Regions from separate parts of the Allobosea sp. Root670 genome, predicted to be linked through region 3. Evidence: predicted binding sites of a transcription regulator. Region 3 holds the regulator's gene; each other region holds the start of a gene.
The links. The regulator LexA, encoded in region 3, represses DNA repair genes until DNA is damaged. The targets are predictions, from matches to a motif close to TGTTCNNNNTGTGTTCNG.

Region 1 (7,086 bases), on a different contig from region 3:
TAATAATTGCTATAATTCAAAGAAAAAGCCTTCAATATAATATAGTTATTACAATTACCTGTTGTGTAAAGCCCTATCTGAACAAATAGAGAGGGGCTTTGTTCAATGCTCCGTGGCTAGTGAAGCTGGAGCCTTGGCCCGGCTCCGCGGGCGGCGGTCAGATCAGCGCCAGCAGGTGCAGCCCGACGAAACAGCCGGCGCCGCCAGCGATCAGCAAGAGCGGATTGACCGGCGTCAGCATCAGCAGGGCTGTCGAGACCAGCGCGATGCCGCGGCCGAGCCAGCCGCTGTCGAGGGACTGGATCAGCACATAGCTCGCCGCCAGGATCATGCCCGCAGCGACAGGTCGCAAGCCCTTCTCGAGGGCGCGCAGCAGGCGGGCGCCCTCGTAGCGCGACCAGATATGGGCGACCCCGTAGATCAGGAAGGCGGTCGGCCCGAAGATGCCGGCGGTGGCGGCGAGCGCGCCCCAGAACCCGGCGATCTGCCAGCCGATCAGCGTCGCCAGCAGCGAGCCCGGCCCCGGCGCCAGCCGCGCGATCGCGAAGGCGTCGACGAATTGGGCGGCGCTCATCCACTGATGCACCTCGACGATCTGGCGATGCATATCGGCGATGGCGCTCTGGCCGCCGCCGATGGTCACCAGCGAGAGCGGCAGGAAGACGAGCAGGATGCTGAAGGGCAGGGATTGCATCGGCCTAAAGTATTTTCGAGCGAAGTGGGCACCGGTTCGCGTGAAGAAAATGCGACTGAAACAAAAAAGAGCTCAACCGTCCCGGTAGGTCACGGCGACGCTGAGCGAGCCGAAGCCGAGCACCGTCCAGAGCAATGGCCATTTCAGGATCGCGACCGCGACGAAGGTCGCGGCCATGATCGCGAGCGGGAAGACCCGGCGCGGCACTCGTCGCGCGGCGGTCAGCCCCATTGCCAGCGACAGGCCGATCGCACCCGAAGCCGCGCCGCTCAGCGCGACATGGCTGAGTTCATAGCTGCTGAGCGAGGCGAAGGCGCTGCCGATCAGGACGATGACGAAGGCGGCGGGCACGACGATGCCGAGCCAGGAGGCGATGGCGCCGTTGCGTCCGCCGAGCTTGTAGCCGATCCAGATCGCCATGTTGGTGACATTGACGCCGGGCAGGGCCTGCGCGACCGAGAGCCCGTTGAGGAAATCCTCTTCGCTCATCAGGCGCCGGCGCTGCACGAATTCCCGGAGCATCCAGCCGCTCAGGCCGCCGCCGAAACTGGTCAGCCCGATCCGCGTGAAGATCAGGAAGAGCTGCGGCGCGCTTGGGCGCTCGGCCAAGTTATCCGGCATCTGATTCTGCGCCATGAGACGGCTGATGAATCCAGAAAGCAGGCTTCACCGGGATTGGCCAGCGCTGAAGCGCATTGCCGGCATGAAGCCGTGCTCTGCAACGCTTCGCGCAGGCGGTGGTCGTTAGCGGGAAGGGGCGTCCGACCGTCGCAAGGTGCGCTTGACGGCGCGCTTCAATTGGGCGCCGGCCTTGCGCACGAGTTCGCGATTGCTGCCCGCGCGTCCCTTGCCGCCTGGCGAGGATGCGGGAAGGGGCAGCGGCGCCTCCTTGGCATGCAAGGCTGCCCTGCCGGGGCCCGCCGGCTCGGCCGGCGCGATCATGAAATCGGGGGCGCTGACCGGCAGCGCCGCCATGGCCGGATCGACGAAGGCCTTGATCGGCAGATGGTCGGAGGCGATGCGCGCGAGCGGCGTATCATGGACCGCGACCTGCGACAGGATTTCCGGGCGGTTGGCGATGATCCGGTCGAGCGCCAGCAAGGGCAGCCCGGCCGGGAAGCTCGGGACCGGCACGGGCATCGCGCCGAAGGCGGCATCGAGCGCGCTCAGTGCCGAGCGGCCGCCGAGGCGCCATTCGTTGAGGTCGCCGAGCAGGAGCGTGGGGCGCTCGTCCCGGCTGCGCATCAGGTCGATGATCATGCGGGCCTGCTGCGAGCGCGAGCGCCTGAGCAGGCCAAGATGGGCCGCGACGATCCGAAGTGCCGCACCGCTCTCCATGTCGATATCGACGACCAGCGCGCCGCGCGGCTCCAGCCCCGGCAGCGAGACCTGATGGACGTCGCGCACCAGCCCCTGCCGGAACAGCACGACATTGCCGTGCCAGCCATGCGCCGCGGCATTGGTGCTTTCCACGGGAACAGGGACGAGGCCGGTCTCGTCTTTCAGCCGGGCGAGGTCGAGCAGGCCGTGGCGGGCGCCGAAGCGCTTGTCGGCCTCCTGCAGGGCGATGACATCCGGCGCGATCTCGCGGATCACCTGCCCGATCCGGCCGGGATCGAAGCGGCCATCGACGCCGACGCATTTATGGACGTTGTAGGAGGCGACCAGCGTGCCCCCGGAACGACCGTTCTCTCCGGCCGAAACGGTGCCGGGGCGGTTGTTGCGCTGGCGCAGCGAGGCGATGATGCTGGCGGGCAGGCTCTGGTTCTTCTTCTGCATCGCTCCGCCGGCTCGTGCTCCGGACCCGCCTTGGTAGGGCGGGTAACGGTTTAGGCGCCTCTGGCATCAGGGATATGACTGCTTCGGCTCAGAGATAGGGCGAGCCGAGCCAGATCAGCCTGTCGATCAGACGCATGACATAGGGCCGGGCGCGCAGGCCGGCAAGCGTGACCGGGGTCGCGGTCGACATCACCGTCTCGATCCGGCGCTCGATCGCGCGGGCGAAACCATGGTCGAGAACCTCGAGGTCGATCTCGAAGTTCAGGCGCAGCGAACGCGGGTCGAGATTGGAGGAGCCGACATAGGCCCAGCTCCCGTCGACGGCGAGGAGCTTGGAATGGTCGAAGGCACCGGTGGAGCGCCAGATCCGGCAATAATTCTTCAGGATCTGGTCGAATTGCGCGGTCATCGCGCGGTCGACCAGCACGAGGTTGTTGACCGAGGGCACGACGATATCGATGTCGACGCCGCGTCGCGCCGCGGTGACGAGCGCACTGATCAGTTCCTGGTCGGGCAGGAAATAGGGCGACATGATCTTGACCGACTGGCGCGCCACCGACAGCGCGCCCATCAACAGCTTGTGATTGGTTTCCAGATAGGAATCCGGCCCCGTGGGCACCGCGCGCGCCAGCACCGGCATGCCGCTTCGCGCCAGCGCCGGAATCTCCCAGGCCGGGCCGGCCAGTGCTTCGCCGGTGGCGAAGCACCAGTCCTCGGCCGCGACGGCGAAGAGATCGGCCACCACAGGCCCTTCGATGCGGAAATGCGTGTCATGGGCGAAGGCGTCGCCGGCGAATTCGCGGGTGAAACCCTCGCGAATGTTCATCCCGCCCATGAAGCCGATGATTCCGTCGACGACGATGATCTTCCGGTGCGTCCTGAGATTGGCATAGGGCAGCCGCAGGCCCATGATGATGTTGCCGTTGAAGACGTCGACCGCGACTCCGCCCTCGCGCAGGTGCCCGGCGATGCTCGGCACCGAATAGCGCGCTCCGACCGCGTCGATCAGCACCCGGACCGCGATGCCGCGTTTCTGCGCCTCGATCAGCGCATCGGCGATGCGCAGGCCGATCGGGTCCCGGTCGAAGATGTAGCTTTCCAGGATGATGCTGCGCTCAGCCGCCGCGATGGCGGCGAGCATCGCGCCATAGGCCTCGTCGCCGGTCTCCAGCGTGTCGATGCGGTTGCCGGTGGTCAGGGGGTGGCGGGCGACGCGGTCGCCGAGCGTCTTGAGCGCGAGGAAGCGCCGGCCGAAATGCGTCGCGACCGCCTCGTCCTCGACATGGAAATCGGCCGCCGCCATGCCATGGCCGGGGCGCTGGGCCAGGATCGAGGCACGGCGGATGCGGTTGACCCCGGCGATGGCGTAGAGCAGCGGCCCGATGATCGGCGAGAGGATGATGACGCCGACCCAGCCGATCGCGGCGCGCACCTCGTCCTTGGTCATCACCGCATGCGCGCCGGCGACCGCCGACAGCGCGATCGTGATGACCGCGAGGATATGCGGCCAATAGGTCGAGAGAATCCCCCACATGCCGCTGAGGCTAGAGCATTTTCGAGCGAAGTGGGCGTCGGTTCGCGTGAAGAAATTGCGATAAATGAAAACCGAGAGCCTCGGCGGAGCGGATATTCCGGGCGCTGCTCTTCCGAACGCGCCTCTGCATAAGTCAGCGCCCTGGCCTCGAGAGCTGTTTGCGCAAGCAGCTTCGGAATGACGAGACCCGCCTCGCGTCACTCTCTGGCAGGGGCATGGGGAAGGCGGGAAGACTCGACTCGCCTTCCGGTGGGGAGCGTTCTATAAAGAACAAAGAGAGAACATAAGCTTTGCCCCATGCCCGAAACCGCCTCGACCCTGTCCGATCTGCGCCGCAGCCTCTCAGAGGCCACCTTGCGGGGCGGGCCGGTTGCGGCCGGGCGGATCGGCCTCGGCGTGCCTGCGCTGGACGAAGCCCTGAACGGCGGGCTCGCACGGGCAGCGCTGCATGAAATCTACGCTGCCGAGGTCGCCGATCTCGCCGCCGCGACCGGCTTCGCGCTCGGCCTCGCGCTGCGGGCGGGGGCGGCAGATGGAAAGGCCGGAGCATTTTCGAGCGAAGCCGCCCCCGGTTCGCGTGAAGAAACGCGAAATGGTTCCAGCGAGCGTTCCATCCTGTGGGCGCGGCAGGATTTCGTCGATGCCGAAGCCGGGCGATTGCACGCGCCGGGATTGAACGAATTTGGCCTCGATCCGTCACGCCTCCTGCTGGTGCGGGCGCGCGACGGCGAGGGCGTGTTGCGGGCGGGTGCCGAGGCGGCGCGCTGTTCGGCGCTGGGGGCCGTGCTGATCGAGCCCTGGGGCGAGCCGCGCCCTTTCGACCTGACGGCGAGCCGTCGTCTCGCCCTGGCGGCGGAAGCCTCGGGCGTGCCGGTACTGCTGCTGCGCGTTGCGGCGGCCGAGGCGCCGAGCGCGGCGCGCACGCGCTGGCAGGTGAGGGCGCTGGCCTCGCGGGCCTTGGAGGCGAATGCGCCGGGCGCGCCGGCCTTCGCCCTGAGATTGCTGCGCCAGCGCGGTGGCGTGGCCGAGCGTGAGTGGCGTGTGGAGTGGGACCGTGACCGACATTGCTTTGCGGAACGCAGCCTTTTCGACCGAGCTTCCCGGACAGACCATGCCGCGCCGCTATCTCGCCCTCTGGTTCCCCTTTCTGGCGACGGACAGATTGCGGCGGACGGGCGCGATACCGGCCTCCGGCGCGCCGGCTGAGAAGCCGCACGTGCTGACCGAGATGCAGGGCAACGCCCTGCGCCTCGTCGATTGCGACCAGCGCGCCGTCGATCTCGGCCTGACGCGAGGGATGACGCTGGCCGATGCTCGCGCTCGCATTCCCGATCTCGTCGCGCTGGAGACGCAAGCTCAGGCCGACAACGAATTCCTCGAAGCGCTCGCGGCCTTCTGCGACCGTTTCACGCCGCTTGTCGCGCTCGACGAACCGCATGGCCTGATCCTCGACATCACCGGCTGCGCCCATCTCTTCGGCGGCGAGAGGGGGCTCGGTAATCTGGCCGGGCGCGCCATGCAGCGAGGGGGCCTCAAGGTGAAAGCCGCCATCGCCGGCACGCCTGACGCTGCCCGTGCCTGCGCGCGGCACGGCCGCGGCGGCATCATCCCGCCCGGCCAGGAGGAGGCGCTGTTGCGCCCGCTGCCGACCGCCGCGCTGGATACCGACGCCGAGACCGTGATCGCGCTCTCCCGTGCCGGCCTCAAGACGCTGGCTCATCTCGCGGAGCGCCCTTCGGAAACGCTCTCGGCCCGCTTCGGCGAGGCGATGGCGGTCAAGCTCCGGCGTATCCTCGGCCATGAGGACCGTCGCATCACGCCGCTGCGCCCGCCGCCCGATTGCGTGGTCGAGCGCCATTTCGCCGAGCCTTTCGCCGACACGACGAGCCTCGAGGCTGTCGTCGTCAGGCTGATCGGGGAGGCGGCGCGGGTCTTGGAGGCACGCGGCGAGGGCGGTCGCGTCTTCGAGCTCGGCTTCTTTCGCAGTGACGGCGCGGTGCGCCGCCTCGCCATCGAGACCGGCCACCCGTCGCGCGACGCCAAGGCACTGCTCAGGCTCTATCGCGAGCGCATCGAGACCCTGTCCGATCCGCTCGATCCCGGCTTCGGCTTCGATGCGATCAAGCTCGCCGTGCCGCTCTGCGAGCCGCTCGACACGCCGCAGCACAGCCTCGATGGCCGCGCGGTCGAGGAGGAGGCAGTGGCCGATCTGGTCGACCGGCTCGTCACCCGCTTCGGCCGCGACCGGGTGCTGCGCTTCGCGGCGCAGGATACGCATCACCCCGTTAGGGCCGCGAAGGCGCTGTCGGCCGCTGCGCTGCTGCCGGACGCAGCTTGGTCCGTACCGGAGCCGCAGGAGCCGCCGGCCCGCCCGCTCCAGCTCTTCGAGCCGCCCCAGCCTGTCGAGGCCATCGCGGAAGTACCGGATGGCCCGCCGATCCGCTTCCGCTGGCGGCGCCTCATCCATGACATCGCCCGCGCCGAAGGCCCCGAGCGCATCGCGCCCGAATGGTGGCGCGACGGCTCCGACGAGCCGATGCGCGACTATTACCGCGTCGAGGATGCGCAAGGGCGCCGTTTCTGGCTCTACCGGATCGGCTTCTACGAGGCCGACAGCGCTCCGCCGCGCTGGTTCCTGCACGGGCTCTTCGCATGAATCAGATTGCGAATGCCTTCGCCGAACCCGTTGCCGCCTCGCATTTTTCCTTCCTGCGCGGCGCTTCGCCGGGGCCGCATATGGTGCTGACGGCGCTGCTGCTCGGTTATTCCGGCATCGGTATCGCCGACCGCAACACGGTGGCGGGCGTCGTGCGCGCCTGGGCGGCGCTGAAGCAGTTGCGCGAAGACGGTCTGCCGGCGCCCGACAAGGTCAGGCAAGGCGGCAGCCCCGGCGAATACATCTGGGTCGAGAACCCGGATTTCGCTGATCATCCCATCGAGCCCGAGCCGATGAAGGCGATGGCGAAGAAGTTCAAGCTCGCGACCGGCACCCGCCTCGTCTTCGCCGACGGCACGCCCGACATCGTCGTCTATCCCGCCAATCGCGCCGGCTGGGGCCGGCTCTGCCGCCTGCTCAGCC
Region 2 (7,086 bases), on a different contig from region 3:
CTTGATCAGCGCGAGGATGTTCTTGACCCGGTGATTGAGCTCCTGATTGAGCATCTTCTGGCGGATCTCGGCCTTGTTGCGCTCGTCGGCCAAGAGTTCGCTCTGCCGCAGCACGACCTCGATCAGTGTCCGGCGCGCCGATTCCGCAAGCTCGCGCTCCACCGGCGTCCAGATCTTGGAATGGCCGGCGACCGTCTCCTTCCAGACGGCAAAGCTCTGCCGTGGCGTGAGGCGGTCGCCATGCGGGCCGGTCGCATAAGTCTTGTTGGGGTCGCCGCCCCATTCAATCGTGTGGACCAGCTCCTTGCGGAAGAAGAAGAGGTAGTCGCGCGGAAGCTGGGAGAGCGGGATGGCGAGCATGCCGGCGAACGCATCGGCATAGGCGCGCGCGGCCGGGAGCGCCTCGCCCAGTGACGTCGTAGCCCAGATCCGCCCGTCGCAGACCGATCCGGCGAAGGCGGCCAGTTCCTCCGCGAACGCGGCCGGGGGCGCGCTGCCTTCGCTCCGCCATTCGCCATTCACCCAGACGCCGACGCCGTCGCTTTCGACGAGATTGCGGAACTCGGCGAGGTGCTGGCCGAGGAAGCTCGAGGCATCCGTCACATGGGCGGCAGACGAGAGCAGGCCGTTGAGGAAATCCCGCGCCTTCTCGGCGGCGAGCAGCATCTGCTTCTGCGTCAGGGCACCGAGCTGGAGCGCGAAGAACTCGCCGAAGATCTCCGCCGCGATCCGGCGGTTCATCGAGAGCGAGCGAGGGCTGTAATGATGACAGGCGATCAGGCCCCAGAGCGCGCCGTCGACGATGATCGAAACCGACATCGAAGCCGAGACGCCCATGTTGCGCAGATACTCGCAATGGATCGGAGAGACGCTGCGCAGATGCGCATAGGACAGGTCGAGCGGCTCGCCCGCTGCATCGAGCACGGGCATGATCGGGAAGCGCTCGCCGCTCGAATCCGAGACGACGCGGATTGGGTTGAGGAGATAGAGCTGCCGCGCCTGCTGCGGAATGTCGCTGGCCGGAAAATGCTGCCCCATGAAGCTTTCGAGGTCGGGGCGCTTGGCCTCGCTCACGACCTTGCCCGAGCCGTCGGGCGCGAATTGGTAGATCATCACCCGGTCGTATTGGAGCACGGCCCGGAGCAGGCGCGCCGCATTCTTGATCAGCTGGGCCGGATTCGTCACATCCGAGAGCCGGCCGACCAGCGTCCGGGCGAATTCGAGCGGCGAACTCGGGCCAGCCGGGACGCTCTCCTCGAATTCGATGATCGCGTTGCCCTTGAAGGCATGGATCGAGATGTCGAACTCGCGATCCAGCGCGGGAAGACGATAGCGGGGCATCAAGCCGGCCCGGGAAGGCACGCCGGAACGCGCGAGCGCGTTGCGCATCTCATGGACGACCGGCCCGCCGAGAACCTCTTCGAGACGGCGACCGACGAGCTCGAACTCGCCGAGGCCGAGGAAGGCGCTGGCATTGCTGGAATGGCGCCTGATCGTCACCGCCTCGGCATCGCACACGATCATGCAGCCATGCGGCTGGACGCTGCCGGGGATATGGATCGGCTCGCGATCGCAGTTCGTCAGATCAACAGTCGTCATGCGGGAGAGAGTTCTTCCGAGGTGAAGGCCTGGATGGCATGCACGAAGACCGCCCTGCCCGCTTGAGCTGCGGCACCCCATGCCTGCCGGTCGAGCCCTTCGAGCGCGACCAGCAGCGTTCGCCAGCTGTCGAGGGAGCCGGCTTGCGCCGAAAGGTAGCGCGCTCCGTAGTCAGGCCCGAATCCCAGAGCACCCACTCCCTTCACCAGCACGCGCGCCCCCAGGGCGGAGCCTTCGAGAACATAGGCAGCCCCCAGGAACGCAGCCATGTCATTTGACAGATGGAACGGCTCGGCCGCGGGAAGCGGGAGCGCCATATCGGCGAGATCGGCCTCCAGCTCCGGCAGAAGTTGGCGCGGCTGCCAGGAGGAGAGGCGTGCGGCATCGGCGTTCAGCAACGCGGCCTCGACCGGCGCGCGATGGCGGAAAGTGCCCTGCAGAAACCGGGCATACGCGGCACGGTTCGAAAAAACGCCGACGATGGCATCCAGTTCGCGATGAAGCTCGCTCGTCTCGTCGCGCAGGAAACTTCTGATCTCAATCATTGCGTCGGCATCCAGAATTGTTCCGCATCAGCATTGCTATAACCCGATATCGACGGAATCGGCGCTGTTTTCATTGCGGATTTCCCTGTCGCCTCGATCCGCCCAGCATTCTTATCCAACGGATCGGCTTGAAACCGGGCCAAAATCGCCTTAAGAACATAGAGTGAACAAAAGGAACGGCGATGGCACAGCTCACGGCCCTGGAGAAGCTCGAAATCCTCAGCGACGCCGCGAAATACGACGCTTCCTGCGCGTCGAGCAGCACCACGAAGCGGGATTCGCGCGACGGGAAAGGCCTGGGTTCGACCACCGGTTCCGGGATCTGCCATTCCTATGCGCCGGACGGCCGCTGCATCTCGCTGCTCAAGATCCTGCTCACGAATTTCTGCAGCTTCGACTGCGTCTTCTGCATCAACCGCTCGTCGAGCAATGTCCGCCGCGCCCGCTTCTCGGTCGAGGAAGTCGTCGCGCTGACCCTGAATTTCTACCGCCGCAATTATATCGAAGGCCTCTTCCTGTCCTCGGGCATCATCCGCTCGGCCGATTACACGATGGCGGAACTGGTTCGAGTGGCCGAAACGCTGCGCCGGCAGCACCGGTTCCGCGGCTATATCCATCTCAAGCTCATCCCGGGCGCGAGCCGCGACCTGATCGAGCGCGCGGGGCTTTTCGCAGACCGGGTGTCGATCAATGTCGAATTGCCGAGCGAGGCGGCGCTCGCACGCTTCGCTCCCGAGAAACAGGCGGGCGAGATCAAGAGCGCGATGGGTGGCCTCAAGCTGAAGATCGATGAGGCGCGCGAGGAACGCGACAAGAGCACCAAGGCTCCGGCCTTCTCCCCGGCGGGGCAGAGCACGCAGATGATCGTCGGCGCCGATGGCGCGAGCGATTCCGCGATCCTGAAGCGCAGCGCCTGGCTCTATGGCAGCTTCGGCCTGAAACGCGTCTATTACTCGGCCTTCAGCCCGATCCCCGATGCTTCCAGCCAGTTGCCGCTCCAGCCGCCGCCGCTGATGCGCGAGCACCGGCTTTATCAGGCCGACTGGCTGACGCGCTTCTATGGTTTCGAGACCGAGGAAATCCTCGGGCATGGCGAGATGCTCGATCTCGATATCGATCCCAAGCTCGCCTGGGCATTGCGCGAGCGCGGCCGCTTCCCCGTCGACGTGAACCGGGCCGATCGCGAAACCCTGCTGCGGGTTCCGGGTCTGGGTACGCGCAGTGTCGATCGCATCCTGGCCTCGCGACGGTTCCGCCGGCTCAGGCTGGAAGATGTCGGTCGGCTGACTCGATCGCTGGCGACGATCCGGCATTTCATCCTGGCGGAGGGCTGGCGGCCGGGCAGCGGCCTCGATGCCCAGAACCTGCGATCCCGGCTGATGCCGCGACCGCGACAATTGACGCTGTTCCCGTGATCGCCGCCCGGCTGAACGGGCCTGCCGATTTTGCCGGTTGGCGCCGCGAAGCGCGTCGGCTGGCGCTGGCCGGCATCCCGCCGGAGGCCGTCGCCTGGCTGACGGCCGAGGACGATGCCGGATTGTTCGCGATTGAAAGCGTTGCGCCGGCTGATGCCGGCGCCGCACTGACCGTACCTCGTCGTTTCATCGAGCTTGCCGAAAGCGTCATCTGCCATCGGGACGCGGGCCGTTTTGTCCTGCTGCACCGCCTGCTGCTGCGTTTGCAGGAGGAGCCGCGCTTGCTCGACAATGCAGCCGACGCGGACGTCGCACGCGCCGAGGCGATGGCCCGCTCGGTACGCCGCGACCTGCACAAGATGACGGCCTTTGTCCGGTTCCGCGCCGTGTCGGGCGCGGACGAGGACGGCCCCTTCATCGCCTGGTTCGAACCGGAGCATTTCATCCTCGAACGAGCCGCGAGCTTCTTCACGGCACGCTTCGGCGCGATGATCTGGTCGATCCTGACACCGCAGGGGTCGCTGCACTGGGACGGGGTAGCTTTGCAATACGGTCCAGCCGCCAGCAAGGCCGATGCGCCGGACGGCGATGCCATGGAAGACTATTGGCTCACCTACTACGCCAACATCTTCAATCCGGCCCGCCTGAAGCCGAAGGCGATGAAAAGTGAAATGCCGGTGAAATACTGGCGAAACCTGCCTGAGGCCGAATTGATTGTACCTCTGATCGCGAGCGCCGCCCGGCGAGCAGAGGATATGGTGATGCGCGCGCCGACGCAGCCGCCCGAGCGGCATGTCAGGCAGCTTCGGCATCGCCCCGAGTTGCCGACCGAAGATTCCGTGATCACGTCCTGGCAGGATGCGGCCGCTGCGGCGCAACGCTGCAAGCGCTGCGAGCTTCATTGTCACGCCACGCAGACGGTCTTTGGAGAAGGTCCGCTGGATGCACCCGTTGTCTTCGTCGGCGAACAGCCCGGAGATCAGGAGGATCTTGCCGGCCGGCCTTTCGTCGGGCCCGCAGGGCAGGTTTTCGACCGGGCGATGCAGGAAGCCGGTCTCGATCGTGCGCGCGCCTATGTCACCAACGCGGTGAAGCACTTCAAGTTTCAGCAGCGCGGCAAGCGCCGCATCCACGAGAAGCCCAATGTCGGGGAGATCAAGGCCTGCCGCTTCTGGCTCGATCTCGAATTGCAGTTCGTGAAACCACGCCTCGTCATCGCGCTCGGCGCCAGCGCCCTGCGATCGCTGACGGGGCATGCCGGTTCGCTGGCCAGCGCGCGGGATCGCGAGCTCGCGCTCGAAGACGGCACGCCGCTGCTGGCCACCGTCCATCCTTCATTCCTGCTGCGTCTTCCGGATGAAGAGGTGCGATCGCGCGAACATGCCCGGTTCGTCGCAGACCTCACTCGCGTTCAGCAACGTATATTCCGGCATTGAGCAATATCGGGGAGGCCTATACGGCCAACCGGACGGCTTTCTTTTTTGCCTTCGATTGGAGGCGAGCAGCGGTTGTTGTGGCTGCTCCCGATTGGCGGCAGCCGGGCTTCAGCATTGGTTGTCGTTGCAGCGAAGCTACCGCTTGCGCCATTTCGCCAGGCGGCCGGCCAGTGCCCGGAAGCCGGCTGGTTTCGCTGGCTTGACCATATTGCGGGGTGCTCCCTGTCCTGCTTCCTCCATCACATCGCGGTAGGCTCTTTCAGCTTCCGGCGTGAACTGGACTTGCGCACCCACACGTTGCGCCATGCGCCGAGCGATTTCGAAAGAGTGCTTGATGTCGTCGGATCGGCCATACTCGGCACCCGTCACGTCGCGAAAGCCCCACTCCGTATCGATGCGGCACAGCGTCAAGATTTGAACCATTGTCGTTCCTGAGCGAGACGGCATTGAACGCCGCGAAGAAGCCGAGGTTCCCGCCGCTACTATCAGTGCAGGAAACTGGCCGCCGGGTTCATGGTCTTCACAAATCCAGTCTGTCTTATCGGTGGCATCGGAGCAGCCACGAAGAACGGAACCTCCGGTCGAAGCCGGCGTTCACCTGTCTCTCGTTTCACCTCGGCACCAAACTCGCCCCGGCAGCTCGACTGGCGGGGCTTTCTTGTTCAGGCTTTGCCGCGGATCCAGTCTATCGCGCCCGACCAAGCGCGGCTGTTTCCGGGTCCTGGGTCGCAACGACGAGTTTCCGCCCTGCATAACGCAACATGGCGGAACCATGGCGAGGTTGAAGCTGTTGCTTGCCCAGCATCGGGAGGAGCACATCATGGGCTTGCTTGAGATCAGCGTCGTTCTGGCCTGCGCTTCGGCCTTTGGCTTCTACATAGCAGACCCGCTGGAATAAGATTACAGTCCGGACTGCATTGCGCCCCTCGCCGATACCGGCTCAATCAGTTCGACGATGTCGAAACTATCGGTCTTCTCGGTCGGAGCACGCCAAGAGCTTACCTTTTTGCGAGGATCAGGCGCAGCAGGTCGGGTATTGGGATGTCTGATCAAACTGAGTTGACGCATCCCATAGTCGCATCCGGGAAACCAGTTCCGCGAAATCGGCGTAGCCAACCTTCCCGCGGCAGCTTTTTGCCCTCGCTGCTGGCCTCGGTTGCACCGTCGCGGAACTCAGGAACAAGCCATCGCGTTGCCGCTGCACGAATCGAGCGATGGTGAGGGCCGTGCCGCGACCCAATTTGAAGCTGCTAAAGTTCTTCTCGGCAGCGATGTTGTATGGATGCGTGTCGCTGGTACCATCCGCCGCGCAAGCCTTGACTGCTGACGATGAGAACCAAGCCGGTCGCCCGGCCGCCATAAAAAGCAAGGTAAAGCGCCCCAACCCGTCGATCATCAAGGCTCAGGTCCTGCTGGCGCGTCAGGGCGTTTCTCCCGGAGAGATCGACGGGCTGGACGGCGCGAACTATCGGAAGGCCATCGACCAGTTCCGCCGCCGCGAAAATCTCGGAAATGGCGAGATTATTGACGCTGCAACCTGGCGGGCGCTCAAGGGGGATAGCAGTACAGACCTTATCTCGAGTTACGAGGTGACCAAAGAGGATATCAAAACCCAGTTCGTCAGGCGCATTCCTCACGACTACGCTCGACAAGCGCGGATGAAACAGCTCGGCTACCGGAACGCACAGGAGATGTTTGCCGAACGATTTCACATGAGCGAAGGCCTTCTCAGGGCATTGAACTCGCGGGCGCATTACGGAGGCGCCACGAGGCTCTCCACGTTGTCTCGATTGGACGAACTCGGCCTGGGGATGGAGCAGCGTCGATCGAGGCCGATAAAGCGAACGGGGTGGTTCGGGCTCTGGATGCGACCGGAAAGGTGATCGCCATATACCCGGCCACCATCGGCAGCGAGGAAACTCCGTCGCCGGAGGGCGATTACCAGGTGATGAGGATCGTAAAGAACCCGGCTTATCACTACGATCCGGTCAAGAACTTCCAGCAGGGAAAGAACAAGCGCCGGCTGGTGCTTCCAAGGGGACCCAACAACCCAGTAGGGACAATCTGGATCGAACTATCGAAACCGACCTT
Region 3 (7,086 bases):
TGGCGCACGGCCGATATCGCCGCGCCGATGCTGGAGCGGCCGCGGATCGGCAAGCTCTCCGGCTTCATCGAGAGCGTCGAGGCCCGCGACAAGGGCGCGCGGCTCGTGCTGCTGGTGACGGATCTCGCGAATGTGCCGGCTGATCAGCGTCCGAAGCGCGTCCGCGTCAATATTCGGCAAGGCTCCGTGGCACCGGGCGACCATATCATTGCCACGGCGCGCTTGCTGCCGCCGCCGGGACCGGCGCGGGCCGGCGGCTATGATTTCGGCCGTGATGCCTTCTTCCGCGGGATCGGCGCTGTCGGCAGCATCTCCGGCAAGATCGCGCTCGCGCCCGCGCCCCATCCGATGCCGACGCGCCTTGCGATCGATGTGATGATCGACCGCGCCCGCAACGCGCTGACGAAGCGCATCGCCGAGGTCGGAGGCGGGCAGGGCGGGGCGGTCGCCGCGGCGCTCGTCACCGGCAAGCGCGGCCTGATCACCGAAGCGACGAACAACGACCTGCGCGCCGCCGGCATCTATCACATCGTCTCGATCTCGGGCCTGCACATGGTGCTCGCCGCTGGAACGATCTTCTGGCTGGTCCGGGCGCTGCTGGTCCTGTCGCAGACGGTGGCGCTGCACTGGCCGGTCAAGAAGATCGCGGCGGCAGCGGCGATGCTCGGCGCGACCGCCTATTGCATCTTTTCCGGGAGCGATGTCGCGACCGAGCGCTCGCTCATCATGACGCTGGTCATGCTCGGCGCGATCCTCGTCGACCGCGCCGCGCTCAGCATGCGCAATCTCGCGCTGGCCGCCATGATGGTGCTGCTGCGCGAGCCGGAGGCCTTGCTCGGGCCGAGCTTCCAGATGTCCTTCGGTGCGGTCGCGGCGCTGATCGCCTTCGCGGAACGCTGGGAAGGGCGAAGCCGCACCGAGCCGCCGCGCGTGTTGCCCTGGCCGCTCGGAGCCGTTTGGACGGCGGCGCTTGGCATCCTCGTCACCACCATGCTGGCCACCGCCGCGACGGCGCCCTTCGGAGCCTATCACTTCCAGACCTTCAATCCCTTCGGCCTGCTCGGCAACGCCATGGCGCTGCCCTTCGTCTCGCTCTTCGTCATGCCGGCGGCGGTGTTCGGCGTGCTCGCCTATCCGTTCGGGCTGGACTGGCCGGCCTGGGCCCTGATGGGGCTCGCCTCCGACGTCGTCCTCAAGGTGGCGCATTGGGTCGCGGCCATCGACCATTCCACCGTGACGGTGGCGGCTTTCGGCTCAGGCGTGCTGGCCTGCTTTGCGATGACGCTGTTGTGGCTGACGCTCTGGACCACGGCTTGGCGCTGGCTTGCGGCCTTGCCGCTGATCTTCGGCGTCGCGATCGCCGGAAAGCCGGAGCGGCCGGAAATCCTGATCGAGCGCGATGGCTCCGGGATGGCCGTGCGCGGTCCCGACGGGCGCCTCGCCATCGCCGGCAAGCCCAGCCGCTTCGTCCTGCAGCAATGGCTCGCCGCCGATGGCGACAGCCGCTCGCCCGACGATCCCAGCTTGCGCGCCGGCATCGCCTGCGACCGGCTGGCATGCGTTGCGCAGACCGCCGACAAGCGCACAATCTCCTATACGCGCGAGCGACTCGCCATCATCGAGGATTGCCAGCGCGCCGACCTCGTCATCACCGCCATCCCCTGGGGCGGCACCTGCAAGGCCAGGCTGGTCGAGCGCATGACGCTATCACGCGACGGCGCGACCTCGCTCTACCGGACGGCGTCGGGATGGAGCAGCCATATCGCGGAGCAGTCCGACAGTGAGCGGCCCTGGAGCCGCCGGCGCGAGCGACGCCTGACGGAGCCAGGCACGCGTCCCACCAATCAGTCGGTCACCGTACAGCCCGCACCGGCCGCCGACAACGAAGCCGAGGCCGACACCGAACGCCTTCAGTAGCGCCGCATCAGATTGACCAGCCGGCCCTGGATCTTGACCCGGTCGGGGCCGAGCACACGGGTCTCGTAGGCCGGGTTCGCCGCTTCGAGCGCGATCGAGGAGCCGCGCTTGCGCAGGCGCTTCAGCGTCGCTTCCTCGTCATCGATCAGTGCCACGACGATGTCGCCGGTATTGGCCGTGTCCTGCCTGCGGATGACGACGGTGTCGCCGTCGAGAATGCCGGCCTCGACCATCGAATCACCGCGCACTTCCAGCGCGTAATGCTCGCCGGAGCCGAGCATGTCCGGCGGCAGCGAAACGGTGTGGCTGCGGCTCTGGATCGCCGAGATCGGCGTACCCGCCGCGATGCGGCCCATCACCGGGATGGCGATGGAATGCCGGCTGTCGTCCTCGGCAGGGCGCGGCTTGGCCACGCTGGGCTGTGAGCCCAGGCCGCCCTGGACGATGGCCGGGCTGAAGCGGGGCCGTGCCTGAGGCGCGCCGAGCCCATCCGGCATCTTGATGACTTCGAGCGCACGCGCCCGGTTCGGCAGGCGGCGGATGAAGCCGCGCTCCTCCAGGGCCATGATCAGGCGGTGAATGCCGGATTTCGAGCGCAGGTCGAGCGCATCCTTCATCTCGTCGAAGGAGGGCGGCACGCCACTTTCGCGCAAGCGTTCCTGGATGAAGCGCAGGAGTTCATGTTGCTTGCGTGTCAGCATGGTCGCCGCCAGCCCCTCAATGCGCAGATTCGAAACAAAGCACGAACACCATACGCGTTCTGCTTGTGTTCCGCAAGCCGCTACCGCAAGGGCAGGATGCGGCAGGCCTCGCCTTTCTTCGCGGTAGCGGCATGGGCCGGGCGGATCGTCAGGGCCTGAGCGCGCGCCAGCGTGCCGAGCATCGAGGAATCCTGCCGGTCGAAGGGCGTCGCCACCCAGCCTTCCGGCGTCAGCGTGAGCTCCGAGCGCAGGTAATCCTCGCGCTCGTCATTGCCGGGCATGTCGCGTCCCAGAATGGCGGGGATGCTGCGGTCGCGATCGGCGTCCGCGATGCCGAGCAGCGCCTCGATCAAGGGCAGCACGAAGAGATGGCCGCAGACGATCGAGGAGACCGGATTGCCCGGCAGCCCGACCACGACCATCCGGCCGAGGCGTCCGGTCATCATCGGCTTGCCCGGCCGCATCGCGATCTTCCAGAAGCCCAGCGTCATGCCGGCCCGCGTCAGCGCTTCCTGCACGAGATCATGCGCGCCGACCGAGGCCCCGCCGAGCGTGATCAGCACATCGGCGTCGGCCTCGCCCGCCCTTGCGATCTTGCTGGCGAGATCGGCATGGTCGTCACGGGCGATGCCGAGATCGATGACAGTGCCGCCGGCCTTCTCGACCAGCGCGGCGAGCGAGAACGAGTTCGAGGCGACGATCTGGTCGCGGCCCACAGGTTCGCCCGGCGCCACCAGTTCGTCTCCGGTGGCGAGAATCGCCACCCGAGGCTTCCGCCGGACAGGCAAAGTCGGATGCCCCATCGCGGCAGCAAGGCCGAGGGCGGCGCTGTCGAGTGCGCGCCCGGCTTGAAGCAGCACGTCGCCTTCATGGAAATCGAGCCCTGCGGCGCGGAGGAACTTGCCTTTAGCTGGCGGCACGCGGACGCGGATCACCGGGCTGTCGACGCCGTCGGCATCTTCCTGCATCAGGATGGTGTCGGCGCCTTCAGGCATCGGTGCGCCCGTGAAGATGCGCACCGCCTGTCCTGGCCCGACCGCGCCCTCATAGGCCCGGCCGGCAGCGGATTCGCCGATGACAGTGAGCGAAACGCCTTCCGCCATCTCGTCGCCGCGCACGGCATAGCCATCCATGGCGGAATTGGCGAAGGGCGGTTGCGTCCTGAGGGCCTTGACCTCACCGGCCAGCACCCGCCAGGCGCATTGCGCCAGCGGCAGGGTTTCCGCCCCGGTCGGCCCCGGAATGCTGTCGAGCAGCGCCTTGCGCGCGACGGGGACCGGGGTGAGCGCCATCAGCTAGCTTTCGCCTCGTAATCGCCGGACTGGCCGCCGGACTTGTGCAGCAGGCGGATGTTCTCGATCCGCATCGCCCGGTCGACCGCCTTGACCATGTCGTAGACGGTGAGACAGGCGACGGAGACGGCGGTGAGCGCCTCCATCTCGACGCCGGTCTGACCCTTCATCTTGACTTCGGCGCGCACGCGCACGCCTGGCAAGGCCTCGTCGATCGCGAGATCGACGGCGATCTTGCTGAGCAGCAGCGGGTGGCAGAGCGGGATCAATTCATGCGTGCGCTTCGCCGCCATGATGCCGGCGAGGCGCGCGGTGCCGAGCACGTCGCCCTTCTTGGCGTTGCCGTCGCGCACGATCGCGATCGTCTCCGGCGCCATGACGACCTGGCCCTCGGCGATCGCCATGCGGGTCGTCTCGGCCTTACCGCCGACATCGACCATATGCGCCTGGCCTTGCGCGTCGAGATGGCTGAGCCGGCTCACGCCGCGACGGCCTTGCCGGTCAGCAGCGCCTGCGTCGCGGCGGTGACGTCGGCCTGCCGCATCAGGCTCTCGCCGACGAGGAAGCTGTTGACGCCGATCGGATTGAGCCGGGCGATGTCGTCATGCGTGAAGATGCCGCTCTCGCTGATGACGATCCGGTCAACCGGCACACGCGGCGCCAATCGCTCGGTCACGGCGAGATCGACATTGAAGCTGCGCAGGTCGCGGTTGTTGATGCCGAGCAGCCGGCTTTCGAGCTTGAGCGCCCGGTCGAGCTCGGCATCGTCATGGACCTCGACGAGGACATCCATGCCGAGTTCGCGCGCGGTCTCGTTCAGCGCCCTGGCGGTGGCGTCGTCGACACCGGCCATGATGACCAGGATGCAGTCGGCGCCCCAGCTGCGGGCCTCGTAGACCTGATAGGGCTCGTAGAGGAAATCCTTGCGCAGTGCCGGCAGGCCGGCAGCCTCCCGCGCTTCGGTGAGGAATTCCGGCCGCCCCTGGAAGGACGGCGCGTCGGTCAGGACGGAGAGGCAGGCAGCGCCGCCGGCCGCATAGGCGCGGGCGAGCGAAGGCGGGTCGAAATCGGCGCGGATCAGGCCCTTGGAGGGGCTCGCCTTCTTGATCTCGGCGATCAGAGCGGGCGTGCCCTGAGCGAGCTTGTTTGCGAGCGCGTCAGCAAAGCCGCGCGGCTTGCTGGCCGCACGTGCCCGGCGCTCGATCTCGGCCTGCGGGACCGCGGCCTTGGCTGCCGCGATCTCCTGGCGCTTATAGGCTTCGATCTTCGCGAGGATGTCGGTCATGCCGGCCTCACGCGTTCGAGGCTTTGACGAGCGCGGCGAGCGTCGCCTTGGCCTTGCCGGAATCGAGCGCGGCCGTCGCCTGGGCGAAGCCGTCCTTCAAATCCCGGGCCTTGCCGGCGACGAGCAGCGCCGCAGCCGCATTGAAGGCGGCAATGTCGCGGAAGCCGGTCTTCTCGCCGGCGAGCACGGCGTTGAGCGCCGCCGCGTTCTCCTCCGGCGTGCCGCCGCGCAGGACTTCGGGCTTTGCAGGTTCAAGGCCGACATCGGCGGGGCTGATCGAGAAGCTTTCGATCTTCCCGTTCTCCAGCGAGACGACGCGGGTCGGGCCTGTCGTGGTGATCTCGTCGAGCCCGTCCGAGCCGTGCACGGCCCAGACGCGGGTCGAGCCGAAGGAGGCGAGCACCTTGACCATCGGCTCCAGCCAGGTCTCGGAGAAGGCGCCGATGAGCTGGCGCCTGGCGCCGGCCGGGTTGGAAAGCGGGCCGAGCAGGTTGAAGATCGTGCGCGTGCCGAGCTCGGTGCGCACCGGCGCGACATGGCGCATCGAGGCATGATGCGTCGGCGCGAACATGAAGCCGACGCCGGCCTCGCGGATGCAGTGCTCGGTCGCGGCCGGATCAAGCCCGACCTTGACGCCGAGCGCGGTCAGCACGTCGGCGGCCCCGGAACGCGAGGAGGCGGCGCGGTTGCCGTGCTTGGCTACCGGCACGCCGCAGGCCGCGGTGATGATCGAGGCCAGCGTCGAGACATTGTAGGAGCCGGACGAATCGCCGCCGGTGCCGACGATGTCGATCGCCTCCGGCGGGGCCTTGACGGTGAGCATCTTGCCGCGCATCGCGCTGGCGGCGCCGGCGATCTCGTCGATCGTCTCGCCGCGAACGCGCAGCGCCATCAGGAAGGCGGCCGATTGCGCGTTGGTGACCCCGCCCGAGAGGATGGTGTCGAAGGCGTCGCGCGCTTCCTCGCGCGAGAGCGTCGCGCCGGTCGCCACCTTGGCGATGAAGGGTTTGAAATCGTCCATGGGAACTCTGCGGAATCAGGCTGAAGGGGTCAGGGCGGAGGCTTCGCGTTCGCTCTGCCACCGCTCCGCGAGGTCGAGGAAATTCCGCAGGATCGTCGCGCCATGCTCGGAAGCGATGCTCTCCGGATGGAACTGGACGCCGTGGACCGGCAGCTCCCGGTGCGAGAGCGCCATGATCAGGCCGTCATCGCTCTCCGCCTCGATCTCGAAGACATCGGGGCAGGAGGCTCGCTCGACCACGAGCGAGTGATAGCGTGTCGCCTGCAGCGGTCCGTTGATGCCGCGGAACAGCCCGCGCGCCCGGTGGCGGATCGGCGAGACCTTGCCGTGCATCGGTAGCGGCGCACGCACGACCTGGCCGCCGAAGGCCTGTCCCATCGCCTGCAAGCCGAGGCAGACGCCGAAGATCGGCTTCTTGCCCGCGCCTTCGCGGATCAGGTTCAGGCAGATTCCGGCTTCATTGGGCGTGCAGGGGCCTGGCGAGAGCACGATCGCGTCGTGGTCGCCGGCAAGCGCCTCGTCGACGGTGAGCGCATCGTTACGCCAGACATCGACCTCGGCGCCGAGCCCACCGATGAGGTGGACCAGGTTCCAGGTGAAGCTGTCGTAGTTGTCGATCAACAGAACGCGCATGGCCGGACCCGTGAATACGGCTTGAGGTCATGCACGTTCGGGGGCGGGGTGGTCAAGTTTCGCGCGGCCGAATGACCGGGCGATTCCTCCTCACCCCCGCGCGCTGCGCGGCATGCCCGCCGTGCGCGGCTGCGCCAGTCCCGGCGCGGTCTCGACGCCGAGCGTCGGCAGGGCGAGCGTCCGCTGCCCTCTGAAATCGACATGGCAGACGATCAGCCCGCGCTCCTCGATATAGCT

Region 1: the regulator LexA is predicted to act here: its motif matches at 4,274-4,291, upstream of ASE61_RS01280 (ImuA family protein).
Region 2: the regulator LexA is predicted to act here: its motif matches at 2,297-2,314, upstream of ASE61_RS07750 (putative DNA modification/repair radical SAM protein).

The regions. Positions count from the first base shown of each region.
Region 1 covers NZ_LMJU01000001.1:283,755-290,840, reverse strand. The annotation lists gene ASE61_RS01300 (chromate transporter) at 158-694, opposite strand; gene ASE61_RS01295 (chromate transporter) at 767-1,315, opposite strand; partial or broken gene ASE61_RS01290 (endonuclease/exonuclease/phosphatase family protein) at 1,676-2,473, opposite strand; gene ASE61_RS01285 (phospholipase D-like domain-containing protein) at 2,562-4,007, opposite strand; gene ASE61_RS01280 (ImuA family protein) at 4,305-5,213, shown strand; gene ASE61_RS01275 (Y-family DNA polymerase) at 5,119-6,663, shown strand; gene ASE61_RS01270 (error-prone DNA polymerase) at 6,660-7,086, shown strand, end outside.
Region 2 covers NZ_LMJU01000004.1:33,714-40,799, reverse strand. The annotation lists gene ASE61_RS07760 (HWE histidine kinase domain-containing protein) at 1-1,599, opposite strand, end outside; gene ASE61_RS07755 (biliverdin-producing heme oxygenase) at 1,596-2,144, opposite strand; gene ASE61_RS07750 (putative DNA modification/repair radical SAM protein) at 2,327-3,559, shown strand; gene ASE61_RS07745 (UdgX family uracil-DNA binding protein) at 3,556-4,995, shown strand; gene ASE61_RS07740 (hypothetical protein) at 5,131-5,418, opposite strand; gene ASE61_RS27380 (hypothetical protein) at 5,768-5,893, shown strand; gene ASE61_RS26775 (peptidoglycan-binding protein) at 6,210-6,878, shown strand; gene ASE61_RS07730 (L,D-transpeptidase) at 6,875-7,086, shown strand, end outside.
Region 3 covers NZ_LMJU01000015.1:471,111-478,196, reverse strand. The annotation lists gene ASE61_RS14705 (ComEC/Rec2 family competence protein) at 1-1,917, shown strand, start outside; gene lexA (transcriptional repressor LexA) at 1,911-2,618, opposite strand; gene glp (gephyrin-like molybdotransferase Glp) at 2,699-3,910, opposite strand; gene moaC (cyclic pyranopterin monophosphate synthase MoaC) at 3,910-4,392, opposite strand; gene trpC (indole-3-glycerol phosphate synthase TrpC) at 4,389-5,195, opposite strand; gene trpD (anthranilate phosphoribosyltransferase) at 5,203-6,216, opposite strand; gene ASE61_RS14675 (anthranilate synthase component II) at 6,232-6,849, opposite strand; gene ASE61_RS14670 (ATP-binding protein) at 6,940-7,086, opposite strand, start outside.